DNA from 2 places in the Thiomonas sp. OC7 genome. Region 1 is predicted to be linked to the other one. Evidence: riboswitches for the same ligand, from Rfam matches in the RefSeq annotation. Region 1 holds a riboswitch; the other holds the start of a gene.
The links. Region 1 has a riboswitch for fluoride ahead of BIO17B3_RS18475 (respiratory chain complex I subunit 1 family protein). Riboswitches for the same ligand answer to the same signal wherever they lie in the genome.

Region 1 (6,761 bases):
TGTATCCTTCAAGGATTGAAATGACACTCACTTCCCTGTCTAACATGCCGAATTTCCACGTTATTTTCTGGCGACACGCCGAGGCCGAAGACGCCGCGGGCTCAGCGCAGGGCGACGAGGTCGATCTGCGCCGCAACCTCACCAAGCAAGGCCGACGCGACGCGGCCCAGGTCGCCGGCTGGATCAAATCGCAGTTGCCCAAACCCTGGACGGTGATTTCCAGCCCCGCCCAGCGCGCGCGCCAGACTGCGCAGCATCTCAACGACTATCCGGTGATCGACCCGCGCCTGCGCCCGGAATCGTCGATGGAGGAACTGCTCTCGGTGGTGTCCGAATTTCCGCGCGAAGGCGGTGCGCTCGTGCTTGTGGGCCATCAACCCATCCTCGGCCGCGCCGGGCTTTACTGGATCACCGGCTGCGACCAGCAGTTCTCATTGCGCAAAAGCGGCCTGCTCTGGGCGGTGGAACGCAGCCGCGAAGTCGGCATCCAGCGCAGTCTGCGCGCCTGCGTCAGCGCGGATTTGCTGGGCGATTGAGGCCCTGCTCACAACTCGTCAGCTTGCTTGCACTGTCACACCAAATTCACGAGACCTTCACTGAACTGTCACGGCGCGTTCTTATCTTTCACTCAAGAAAACGCAGGGCCACCCCAAGTTTTCTTGACCCCCACGGGGGGCGGGCTGGGCCTAGCCCTGCCCTGGGGGCTCCTATCCGATATGGAGGAAAGACCATGTTCGACGACGAACAAGCGCGTCCGCTGGACAGGCGCACTGAGCACAACGCGGCGGGCCTGAACGCCGCAGCCGGACAAGCCTCGCAGAGTCTCAGCGTTGCCTGGGCGCGTCATGGCGATGAAGTGCGCGAGGCGCAGCGCCTGCGCTACAAGGTGTTCGTCGAAGAAATGGGCGCGCAGATCAAAACGCCCGAGCCCGGCCTCGACATCGATCTGTTCGACGCCTACTGCGACCACCTGCTGGTACGCGACGGCGACGGACGCCTGATCGGCACCTACCGCGCCCTGCCCCCGCATCAGGCCAAGCGCGTGGGTACGCTCTACACCGAAACCGAATTCGATCTCACCCGCCTGTATCACCTCAAGCCCCGCCTGCTTGAAATCGGTCGCTCCTGCGTGCACCGCGACTATCGCAGCGGCGCCGTCATCATGGCGCTTTGGGGCGGCATCGCCAACTATATGCAACGCCACGGGCTCGATGCGCTGATCGGCTGCGCCAGCATGTCGATGCGTTGCGGCGGACATACCGCCGCCAGCCTCTGGGCGCAACTGCAGAAAAGCCATCTGGCCGCGATCGAAGACCGGGTGCACCCGCGTCTCGCCCTGCCGGTGCAGCACCTGCGGCAAGACCTCGCGGTGGAGCCGCCGCCGCTGCTCAAGGGTTATCTGCGTGTCGGCGCCAAAGTGTGCGGCGCGCCCGCCTGGGACCCGGACTTCGGCGTGGCCGATTTCGCCTTACTGCTGCGTCTGAGCCAGGTCAACCGGCGCTACGCGCGGCATTTCCTCGGCGAGTAAGCGCCGCGTCAACTGGTTCTCACCATGTCCTGCGGCCGCACCCAGCGGTCGTAGTCTTCCGCACTCACCAGCCCCGAGGCCAGCGCTGCTTCGCGCAGGGTGCTGCCGCTGTGGTGGGCCGATTTGGCAATGGCCGCCGCCTGGTCGTAGCCGATGTGCGGCGCCAGCGCGGTAACGAGCATCAGCGAACGCTGCATCAACTCGGTGATGCGCGCCCGGTCGGCCTCGATGCCGCGCGCCAGATGATGATCGAAGCTGTTCATCGCATCGGCCAGCAGCCGCAGGCTTTGCAGCACGTTGTGCGCGATCAGCGGCTTGAATACATTGAGCTCGAAATTGCCCGAAGCCCCGCCGATATTGATCGCCACATCGTTGCCGAACACCTGCGCGCACACCATGGTGAGCGCCTCGCACTGCGTGGGGTTGACCTTGCCCGGCATGATGGAACTGCCCGGCTCGTTCTCGGGGATGCGAATCTCGCCCAATCCGCTGCGCGGGCCGGAAGCCAGCCAGCGCACGTCATTGGCGATTTTCATCAGTGCCGTCGCGAGCGTTTTGAGCGCGCCGTGCAGGAACACCAGCGCCTCATGCCCGGCGAGCGCGGCGAACTTGTTCTCGGCGCTGGTGAACGGCAGCCCGGTCTGCCGCGCCAACTCGGTGGCCACGCGCACGCCGAACGACGCATGGGTGTTGAGCCCGGTGCCCACCGCGGTGCCACCCACGGCCAGTGCATAGACCGGCCCCAGCGCGGCGTCGACGGCGCGCCTTGCCAGATCGAGTTGGGCGACGTAGCCCGAAAATTCCTGCCCGAGGGTGAGAGGCGTGGCGTCCTGCAAATGGGTGCGGCCGATTTTGACGATGTCGGCGAAAGATTCCGCCTTGGTCTGCAGGGTGGTGCGCAGGGCGATGAGTGCGGGCAGCAGATATTGCACGGTCTGCGCAGCGGCGGCCACATGCATGGCCGTGGGGAAAATGTCATTCGACGACTGCCCCATATTGACCTGATCGTTGGGATGCACGCTGCGTGCCAGACCCACGCCACCGCCCAGCAGCACCGAGGCGCGGTTGGCCAGCACCTCGTTCATATTCATATTGGTCTGCGTGCCCGAGCCGGTCTGCCAGACCGCCAGCGGAAACTCGTCAGGATAGCGTTCGGCAATGACCTCGTCGGCCGCCTCGATGATGGCCTGCGCGGTACGCAGATCGAGTTTGCCCAACTCGGCATTCACGCCGGCGCAGGCCCGCTTGACCAGCGCCAGGGCGCGGATGAACTCGCGCGGCATCTGCTCGGTGGAAATGGCGAAATGCTGCAGCGAACGCTGCGTCTGCGCCCCCCACAGATGCGCCTCGGAGACTTCGATGGGACCGAACGAGTCGGTCTCGATCCGGTTGCCCTCGCTGGGTTCGATCAACTGCTGTGTGGTGTTGCCGTTACGGTTCATGCGTCGTCTCCCGCGTGTATTTCTAAGTTTGTAGCGCCTGCGGCCCAGCATTGCCAGTGGCGAGGTTGTGACCGCATCATTCAGCCATCTCGCTGGGGTAAAGTTTGGTCGTCCGATTTGCGTTTTGAAACGGATGTCAGCTTGACCCTTTTCGGTTTGAACTCCTAGACTGCACAGCAACCATTAAGGCGATGGAGTTCGCCAAAACCGCGTGGGGCTGCCCCCAAGCTAATGACTCCTACCTGCCGCAAGCCATGCAATCGCTTGCGTTTCACGACAGGGAGGAGCTATGCGCGGTGACGTCATCTTGCAGCAAGTGTGCCAGGTACTGGCCATTGTGTTGCTCTCGCCCTTGCTTCACGGTTTCATCGTCACGATGGAAGAGAAGGTGCAGCGCGGCCGCGGCCCCAGCCTCTTTCAGCCTTACCGCGATCTGTTCAAGCTGCTGCGCAAAGAGATCGTGGTGCCGCAAACGGCTTCGTGGATTTTCTGGGCCGCGCCTATCGTGGCGTTCTCGGCCATGCTCACGGTGCCCATTCTCATCCCGGTGCTGACCAACTATCCGCTGCCGCTCTCCGACATGGGCGACATTCTCGGCGGCGGTCTCATCCTCACCTTGGGTGGCTTCGCCATCCTGCTCGCCGGGCTGGACAGCGGCCATCCCTACGGCGGACTGGGGTCGAGCCGCGAGGCCATGCTCTCCATCCTGGCCGAGCCCACGCTGATCATGGTGTTCGTCGGCATCACCCTGCTGGCGCAGGCCATGCTGCCCTTCGTGGTCAACCATCTGCTGGTGGCCAGCCCGGCGGTGTTCTGGAGCCCGGCGCACTTATTCCTGGTTGCGGCCTTTTTCATTTTGCTGACGGTGGAAACCGAGCGCCTGCCCATCCATTCGAGCATCCACTACGAGATCTACATGATCGGCGAGGCGCGCATCCTCGAATACTCCGGCCCACTGCTGGCGCTGCTGAAGTGGGCTTCGTGGATGAAGCAGGCCATTCTCTACACCATTTTTCTCAACGTGCTGACCATTCCCTGGGGGCTGTCCATCCAGGGCACGGCGCTGGGCATTCTGGGCGCCACCCTTGCGCTGCTGGCCAAATGGGCGGCGGTCGCGCTCATCATGGTGTTTGTCGATACGGCGCAGTCGCGCCTGCGCTTCTACCGCTATCAGGAGCCGCTGGCGCTCTCTTTCCTGATGGCGATTCTCGCCATCGTGGCGCGGCAGGTGTGAGGGGCCAACCATGCTGATCTTCCACCTCGGCGGCGTGCAGGCTTCGCTCTTCAGCCTGCTGACCATCGTCGCGCTCATCCTGGCGTTCGTCATGCTGGGCTCGCACTGGATCAAGAACCACATTCTGGCGTTCGCCGCAGAATCGTGGGTGATCGCGGCGCTGTCGGCGGCCATCGGCATCAGCGGGCATTACCCGGAGTTGATCTTCATCGCCGCGCTTACCGCGCTGTTTCGCGGCACGCTGCTGCCCTATCTGCTGGTGCGTATCGTCAACGGCCTGGGACAGAACCGCGAATTCACGCCGCTGCTGCAACCGGCGTCGAGCATCGTGCTGGGCGGCTTTTTGGTGCTGTTTTCCTATGCGCTTGCGCACAAGCTGGGCGTGCGTATGAATCTGGTGGACAACATCGCGGTGCTCGCGCTCACCGCCATGTTCTCGCTCAAACTCATCGGCTTTCTCATGCTGGTGCTGCGGGCGGAGGCGGTGAGTTCCATCCTCGGGCTGCTGGTGATCGAGAACGGCATCTTTCTCGGCTCGCAGATTCTGGTGCCGGGCATGCCCCTGCTGCTGGAAATGGTGATTCTGTTCGACTTGCTGATCGTCGTCTCGACCTTCGGCATGCTGATTCGTTTCCTGCACAAGGAAGTGGGCACCACGAGCAGCCGCGAACTCACAAGGCTGGTGGGGTGAGGCGATGATCTGGAACGTCTTGTATGCCATCTGGATCGTCACCGCGCTGGCGATGGCGGGGAGCTGGGTGTCGCGTCGCAGCCGCGTGGCCGAGGCGCTCAACCTCGCCGCGGCCATCATCGATTTCGTGCTGGTCGTCGTGTTGCTCATCGCCACGCCAAGTCAGCCCATCACCACGCTGAACCATTACCTGCTGCTCGACACCTTCGGCGTGTGGGTGATGCTCTGCCTGGCCATCGTGTACCTGCTGGCCAGCGTGTACGCCATCGGCTATATGCGCTGGATGCACGGCGAAGAGGCGCGGCTGCACCGCTTCTATTCGTTGTTTGCGGCGTTCGCGCTGACCATGTTCTTCGCCCCGGCGCAGAACAATCCGGGCCTGTACTGGATCGCCATCGACCTCACAACAATAGTCAGCGCCTTTCTGGTGGGCTTTCAACGCGCGCCCGAAAGCATCGAGGCGGCGTGGAAGTACATCGTCATCGTCTCCGCCGGGCTGGGTTTGGCGCTGCTGGGCACGGTGCTGTTTTACTGGGCCGGCACCTTCATCCTCGGCCCGGTGTACGACATGACCTGGGCCAATCTCGCCGCCATCGCCCCCAAGGCCGAGCCCTTGCTGCTGATGCTTTCTTTCCTGCTGGTGCTGGTGGGTTTCGGCACCAAGGTGGGCCTGGTACCCATGCACACCTGGCTGCCGGATGCGCACAGCGAAGGCCCGGCGCCTGTCTCGGCCATGCTCTCCGGCGCGCTGCTCAACTGCGCCATGCTGGGCATCGTGCGCTATCTGCACATTCTGCAAGCCACGTCCATTGAAACGATGGCGCGCACCGCCTTGGTCGTGCTGGGCGCCTTCAGCCTGCTGGTGGCGGCGCTGTTCATCAGCCGCCAAACCATCGTCAAACGGCTGGCGGCGTATTCGAGTATGGAGCATATGGGCGTGATCGCGCTGGGCTTCGGCTTCGGCGGCCCGCTGGGGGTGATCGGCGCGCTCTATCACATGCTCAACCACTCGCTGACCAAATCGCTGGTGTTTTTCGGCGCTGGCAACATGATGCACGCTTATGAGAGCAAGGAGATCGCCAAGATTCGCCGCGTGCTGCGCTTTTTTCCGCGCAGCGGCGCCATATGGCTGGCCGGGGCGGTGGCCATCACCGGCGCGCCGCCGTTCGGGCTGTTTCTTTCAGAGCTGTCCATTCTGCGCGGCGGCATGCAGAGCGCCAACCCCTGGGCGGTTTGGCTGATGGCGGTGCTGCTCATCGTCATATTCATCGGCTTTCTCAATCACTTCCGCGCCATGTTCTTCGGCCCGCGCCCCGACCATGCGCCGCATCTGAAATTGAAATTCGTGCATGTGGCGCCGATGGTGGTGGCGCTGGCCGCCATCCTGCTGCTCGGCCTGTGGTGGCTTCCGCCGATCTGGAATCATCTGGCCGGCATCGCCACGCAACTGGGAGGGGTGTGACATGCGTTTTTGCGACACCACCCGCCTGAGCCCCGCCGAATTGCCGACGGCGGCCGACAGCCTGCTCACCGAACTGGGCGATACGCCCAGCGCCCACGGCCGCATGCAGATGGCCTACGCCTGTGGCTGCGCCGAGGGCGACATGGAAGTGATCTACGTCAGTAGCGCCCCCACGGCGCCGCAAGCGGCGCCTGCCCCCCAAGGGGGCGAGCAAACCTTGGGGCGGCCCGACGGTTTGCTCAGCCAGGGCGCGAACCAGCCCTACAAGATCTGGCGCGTCAGGTCCGATGACCGAACCCTGCCCTCGCTGGCCAACAAGCTGCCGCTGCTGGGTTGGTACGAACGCGAGATGATGGACTTGTACGGCCTGCGCTTCGAAGGTCATCCCGAGCCGAACCCGCTGG
Region 2 (6,761 bases), 2.1 Mb from region 1:
GCTGGTGCTGGCGCGCGAGATGAAGTTGCTCAAGCTCGGTCACATTGCGCTGGACGGCACCAAGATCCGAGCCAGCGCGAGCAAGCACAAGGCGCTGTCGTGGGGTCACGCCAACAAGATCGAGGCGCAGTTGCGCCAGGAAGTCCAGGACCTGTTGGCGCGGGCGGAGAAGGATGATCGATCCAGCGCGCCCGATGGCATGGATGTGCCCGCCGAGATCGCGCGCCGCGAGGACCGCCTGAGCGCCATCGCGCAGGCCAAGGCCAAGATTGCGCAACGCGCCGCCGAACGATTCAAAGCGGAGCAGCAGGAGTTCGAGACCAAAGAGGCCAAGCGCCGGGCCCAGCGCGAGGCCGGGAAGAAGCCGCGCGGGCGGGACCCTGAGCCGCCCCAGGCCGGACCCCAGGACAGCGACCAGGTCAACCTGACGGACGAGGAGTCGCGCATCATGCCGGTGTCCGGCGGCGGCTTCGAGCAGAGCTACAACGCCCAGGCCGGCGTGGACATCGAGACGATGATGGTGGTCACCGCGCACGTCACGCAGGCCTGCAATGACAAGCGCGAAGTGGTGTCCACGCTCGAGCAGATTGCGGCGTTGCCCGGGGCGCTTGGCAACGTGCAGACCCTCGTTGCCGACAACGGTTTTTGCAGCCAGGCGAACGTGCTCGCCTGCGTGCAGGCGGGAATCGAGCCGCTGCTGGCGATGAAGCGCGAGTCGCATCACGTGCCCCTGGCCGAACGGTTTGGGCCCGACCCCGACGCGCCGCGAACTGCGGAGCCGGTCGCCAACATGGCCCACCGCCTGTGCACACAGGCAGGCCGGGCGCTGTACAAACTGCGCAAGCAGACCGTCGAGCCCGTGTTCGGCATCATCAAGCACGTCATGGGCTGGCGTCAGATGAGCATGCGCGGGCTGCACAAGGCGCAAGGCGAGTGGAACCTCGTGACCATGGCCTGGAACATCAAGCGCATGCATGTGCTGCGCGCCGGGTGACGAGCAAAGAGGGAAAGTGCGCCCAGATCGCGCCCCGCACGACCTGCTCTGCGCCCCAACGGGCCGCCCAGGAGCCTGTGCAAGTGATGAAGACGCTGGCGGCGTGCCTGGCCGCGCATAAACCGCGCGGCTCACCGCCGCCACCCGCCCCTCGGGCTCAAGTCCGACGGTCTCCTAGGGTGCGGGAAATAGGCAAGATGCGCCATACGCGATGACATCGCAATATACGCATAAGCTGCCATGAGTGGCGCCGTGGTTACGGCGAGTGTTTCAGTTGTGCGTCGCTCGCAGCCAAGCTGGCGAACAGCGGCAAAGCGGCCAACTGTGTGCCGAGACAGAACACCACCAGCCAGTCCAGCGACACTGGATAAAGCAGGCCGATGACCACGCTGCCACCAAACCAGGCGATGCCGTAGGCGGCAGTGAACAGGCCGTAGGCCGAGGCGCGGCGTTGCGGGTTAACGCGCAGCGCCAGGGCGGCCGGAATGATGGACTCGTGCACACCCATGCCCAGGCCCCACAACGCCACGCCGAGCCAGGCCCACATCGGCCCGGCGAGAAACACCAGCGGCGCGAACAGCGCACCGGCCACGGTGAGCGGCAGCAACAGGCGGGTGCCGATGCGATCGAACCAGCGGCCCAGCAACAGCGAACCACCGCCCGACACCGCCATCGCCAGGGCATAGGCCTCGGCAATCCATGTGCCGGGCAAGGCATCGTATCGATGCAGGTGGTAGGCCAAAAGCGGATAGTCGGCGAAGCCGGCGGCCACCAGGCAGGCTGCCACCAGGTACAGCCAGAAGCCGCCCCGATGGCCACCCAAACTCCCCCACCTTTGGCCACCTAAATTCCCCCACCCTGGCCACGGCGCGATGATGCGCTGACAGGCCGGCGAGCACGCCGGCGGCCAGAGGTCTGGCAGGACGTTACTTTCCCCTCCCTCAACGTCGAGGGAGAGGCACGGAGGTGAACGTCTTGAAGCCGCATTTGCAAACGACCATCTGGACGCTGCTGCGCAAGGGCAGCAGCCAGCGGGAGATCGCGCGCTTGACGGGGATCGACCGCAAGACGATCCGCGCCTACGCGCAGCGCTTTGCCGAGGGCGAAGCAAACTCCCCCGGGGTGGCCACCGGCCCCGGGGAGCAAACTCCTCCACCCCGGCCACCGGCTCCGGCGTCCTCGACGCCGTCGCTGTGCGAGCCGCACCGGGCCTTCATCGAGGCCCAGCTGCGTCTGAAGCGCAACGCCACGGCCATCTACCAGGACCTGGTCGATCTGTACGCGTTCGCCGGTCACTACAACTCGGTCAAGCGCTTCGTGGCCCGGCTCAAGGTGCGCGAGCCCGAGCAGTTCGACCGCCTGGAGTTCGCCCCCGGCGAGGAGATGCAGGTCGACTACGGCGAGGGCGCGCTCACGCGCGTGCCCGGCAGTTCGCGCTACCGCCGCCCGCGTCTGTTCGTGGCCACGCTGCGCTACTCCCGGCGCAGCTTCCGCCGTGTGGTGTGGAAGTCGAGCCAGCAGGTCTGGGCCGAGCTGCACGAGCAGGCCTGGCGCTACTTCGGCGGCTCGGCCCACTACGTGGTGCTCGACAACCTCAAGGAAGGCGTCGTCAAGCCCGACCTGTACGAGCCCGAGCTCAACAAGGTCTACGCCGCCACGCTCAAGCACTACGGCGTGGTCGCCGACCCGGCGCGCGTGCGCGACCCCAACCGCAAGGGCAGCGTCGAGAACGCCATTGGGCACACCCAGGCCACCGCCCTCAAGGGCCGTCGCTTCGAGAGCCTGGAGGAGCACAACGCCTTCCTCGAGCACTGGGAGACCAAGTGGGCAGCGCCGCGCATCCACGGCAGCGCGCGCCGGCAGGTGCAGGCCATGTTCGAGGAGGAGCGCGCCCACCTGCAGGCGCTGCCGGTGCTGGGCATGCAGTACTTCACCGAGGCCGAGCGCACCGTCGCCGACGACAGCTGCGTGCGCGTCGACCACTGCAGCTACGCCGCCCGTCCGGCGCGCATCGGCACCCAGGTGCTGGTGCGCATCTATGCCCGGCGCATCGAGATCCGCGACCTCAAGACCCAGGAGCTGCTGCGCACCCATGACCGCGCCGAGCACCCCGGCACCGTGGTCCTGCCCGCCGAGGAGCGCGTGTTCAACCCCTCGCGCGAGACCCGCCGCATCCTGGCCCAGGCGCGCGCCATCGGCGCCGAGGCCCTGCGCCTGTGCGAGCTGTTGTTCGCCGTCGAGGGCCGCGTGGGTCAGCGCAAGCTCTGGGGCATCGTCTCCCTGGCCGAGCGCTACCCCCGGCGCCTGGTCGACGCCGCCTGCGCCCGGGCGCTGCACGAAGGCGTCTACAGCTATCGCCACGTCAAGGCGCTGACCGAGAGGCTCGTCGCCGACGCCTTGCAGGCCCTCGACGCCGCTCCGAGCGCCGAGCCGCTGACCCAGCAGCACGAGCTGATCCGCCCGGCCGAGGAGTACGCCGATCTGTTCGCCCGTGCCGCCGCCGACTCTCTCACCCACGACAGGAGCCACCAGCATGACCCTCAATGAGATCGAACGTTCCCTGCGCGAGCTGCGCCTCTCCGGCATCGCCGACACTTTGTCCACGCGCGTGCTGCAGGCGCAGAGCAGCCAGGAGCCGTTCCTGGTGACCCTGGGCGCCATGCTGCAGGACGAGCTCGACCGGCGGCGATCCCGCCTCAACGACCGTCGGTTCAAGCAGTCGCGCCTGGACGAGAAGGCCACCCTGGCCGACTTCGACTGGCGCTTCAACCCCAAGCTGCCGCGCGCGGCCTGCTTCGAGCTGCACACTCTCAAGTTCATCGGCGACGGCGCCAACGCGCTGATCATCGGCAAGCCCGGCACCGGCAAGAGCCATGTGGCCAAGGCCGTGGCCTACCAGGCCACGCTGCAGGGCTATGACGTGCGCTACGTCGAGGCCGACACCGAGTTCGCCCACTACGCCCTGGCCAGCACCGCCGAGCAAGCATCCATGCTGCGCGCCTGGATCGAGCCCGACCTGCTCGTGCTCGACGACCTGTTCCTGGCCCGGCGCATCGGCGACGCCGCGGCCGAACTGCTGCAGGCCATCGTCCACCAGCGCTACAAGCACCGCCGCTCCATCATCGTCACCTCCAACCGCGTCGTGCAGGACTGGGGCAAGTACCTCGGCGACGCCACCATGGCCACCACCATCCTCGACCGCCTCATGCACCGCGCCGCCATGCTCGAGTTCGAGGGCCGCAGCTACCGCCTCAAGGAGGCCGCAGCGCGCATCGCCGTCACCGCCGATGCCTCATAATCCGCCCGTCCTGCATGGAGGAGTTTGACTGGCCATAAGTGGGGGAATTTGAAGTGGCCATCGGGGGCCGCGACCATAGGTTCTGCTCGGTGCGGCGTCGGGCCGCGGCGTCGGCTCCAGATCTTGCGGCCGTGGGTAGGTGTGTCTGGCCCTGAGCACCAGGGTCAGATTGATGAGCGCGGGGATGAGCAACAAACCGTAAACCAGGCGGTAGTCATGCTGCCACAGCAAGACCGCCGCCACGAGTAGCGGCCCGAGCACGGCGCCGGTCTGGTCCAGCGCTTCGTGCAGGCCGAAAGCCCAGCCGTAGCCGCCCAGGCTCTGCCCGGCATGCGCCAGCAAGGCGTCGCGCGGCGGGTTGCGCAGGCCTTTGCCAATGCGCTCGAGCACGAGCAGCAAGGCGGCCTGGGGCCAGGTGTGGGCCAACGCCAACGCCGGCACTGACAGCATCTGCACGCTGTAACCCACAAGGATGATGGGCCAGAAAGCCTGGGTTCGATCAGCGGCGCGACCCGACAGCAAACGCAGCGCATACCCCGCCAGTTCGCCAAGCCCGCTGACACTGCTGATGACAAGGGCCGAAGCGCCGAGCAGACCGAGATAGGGGCCGAGGACGCTGCGCGAACCTTCGTAAGTGCAGTCGGCGAACAAGCTGAGCACGCCGATCGTCAGCACGAAGGCCAACGCCTGGCGCTTGCGTGCCGGGCTCACTGGTGAGCCGTCGACAGCGTCGAGATCGGGCGCCCGCATCAGTATTTCTGCCGCGCCGGGATCACGCCGCGTACACCGCCCAGCGGGTCGTCCATGTCACCGTGGTAGCGGGGGATGAGATGCAGATGAACGTGGAGAATGCTCTGGCCGGCGGCCAGTCCGCAGTTCACGCCGAGGTTGAAGCCGTCGGCGTCGTGCTCGCGCTTGAGCAGGGTGCGGGCGTTGTCGGCCAGCGCGAGCAGGCTTCGCTTCTCGTCCCAGGTAGTGTCGAACCAGTCGGCCACATGGCGATAGGGAATGATGAGCATGTGCCCCGGAGTCACCGGGTCGCGATCGAAAATCGCATAGGCCAGATTGTTGCGCAGTACCGGTTCTGTGATCTGGCAGAACGGGCAGGGCTTGGTGGCGGACATCGTCGTCTCCTCGGCATGGTCCGACGCGCAGCGTGGCGACACGGAGCGCAGAACAGACATCATCAGCCTGGAGGCGGTTGGGGTCAGGAGGATGTCATCTCCTGGGATGCATTACAACAAAGCTGAAGCAGATGGCATGTTTCGAATTGTTAGTTCATGTCTGCTCGCCTTGGGCTGCATACTCAGGTCAAGCCGCGCAGATGGGCAGTATCGTTGACCCGGTGCACGCTCACCTGAGCATCCGCGTGGATGTCGAGCACATTGATGCAGCAAGGGCTTTGCTCGATGCGCCAATAGCTTGAAAGCGGCAACTCCAGCGCCTGCATCAGCAGCACGCGGTTGACGCTGTCATGCGCCACCAGCACCACGGTGTCGTCGGCATGGCCGGCGAGCAATTCGCGCAGCGCGTCGGCCGTGCGCAGCGCCACCGCCTGCAAGGATTCGCCGCCGGGAAATCGCATCCACTGGGGAGTTTGCTTCCACAGCGCGAAGTCGCGCGGGAACTCGGCGCGGGCTTGCTCATGGGTTTTCCATTGCCATTCGCCGTAGTCGAAATCGTCGATGCCCGACTGCACCTGCGCTGGCAGGCCGCAGGCTGCAGCAATGGCCGCGCCGGTATCGCGGCAGCGCTGCATCGGGCTGGTGTAGATGGCCGCAGCTTGGAACTGAGTGGCGATGGTCTGGCCAAGCGCTGTGGCCTGGCGTCGGCCCAGATCAGTAAGTGCCAGCTCCATACGACCGCGAAAGCGTGGCGGCGTGATGCCTTCAACCTCGCCATGACGGGTGAGAACGATGTGCATGTGATGCTCCTTGCGTAAAGACACGGAATAGGCCCGTGCTGGCCATGCCGACATTCGCGGCGTGGCCATGTTGCCTCGCAAGGGTGTCTGCGGCAAGTCACTGTCACTGCATCTTGCCGGGAAAAGCGCGAATCGGTCATGTAGGCGCTTTTCTCCAAACCAAATGGCGGGTGTGGGTCCGCAGCACCGTTTGGTGATTGACCAAGCGGACATTCAGATGCGGCCGTGAACCGCGGAATCTGACCGTCCGTTCCGGCCGAGCACTTGCCGGTCGACATAATTGGTCGAATGACCGCCGCACCTTGAAGCTGCCGTTGACGTATAGCCAGGTCCATCGGCCGCAGACGAACGGAGCCACATCTCACATCGAGGAAGAGAAATTGGCGAAGACACTGGGCTGACTTCAACCCCTGTGAAGCTGCAAAGTGCTGCGCCGTGATCACGCTGCGCCTGGCGGCAGCAACAATTCATCGCCTGCGACCGGCACAGCATCCGGGCTAGCCTCCAGCCAGGCGTCGAACGCCGTGAGATCACCACGGCTACGC

Region 2: another riboswitch for fluoride. It lies ahead of BIO17B3_RS08150 (HIT family protein); the one in region 1 lies ahead of BIO17B3_RS18475 (respiratory chain complex I subunit 1 family protein).

What each region holds. Positions count from the first base shown of each region.
Region 1 is NZ_LR131953.1:3,817,478-3,824,238, reverse strand. Features, by position in the region: gene BIO17B3_RS18490 (histidine phosphatase family protein) at 21-536, shown strand; gene BIO17B3_RS18485 (GNAT family N-acetyltransferase) at 731-1,528, shown strand; gene fumC (class II fumarate hydratase) at 1,537-2,970, opposite strand; fluoride riboswitch at 3,149-3,218, shown strand; gene BIO17B3_RS18475 (respiratory chain complex I subunit 1 family protein) at 3,260-4,204, shown strand; gene BIO17B3_RS18470 (hydrogenase) at 4,215-4,895, shown strand; gene BIO17B3_RS18465 (proton-conducting transporter membrane subunit) at 4,900-6,357, shown strand; gene BIO17B3_RS18460 (NADH-quinone oxidoreductase subunit C) at 6,359-6,761, shown strand, end outside.
Region 2 is NZ_LR131953.1:1,679,501-1,686,261, forward strand. Features, by position in the region: gene BIO17B3_RS08125 (IS1182 family transposase) at 1-994, shown strand, start outside; gene BIO17B3_RS08130 (MFS transporter) at 1,251-1,916, opposite strand; gene istA (IS21 family transposase) at 1,961-3,541, shown strand; gene istB (IS21-like element helper ATPase IstB) at 3,528-4,292, shown strand; gene BIO17B3_RS08145 (MFS transporter) at 4,287-5,042, opposite strand; gene BIO17B3_RS08150 (HIT family protein) at 5,042-5,416, opposite strand; fluoride riboswitch at 5,463-5,527, opposite strand; gene BIO17B3_RS08155 (histidine phosphatase family protein) at 5,599-6,216, opposite strand; gene BIO17B3_RS08160 (hypothetical protein) at 6,656-6,761, opposite strand, start outside.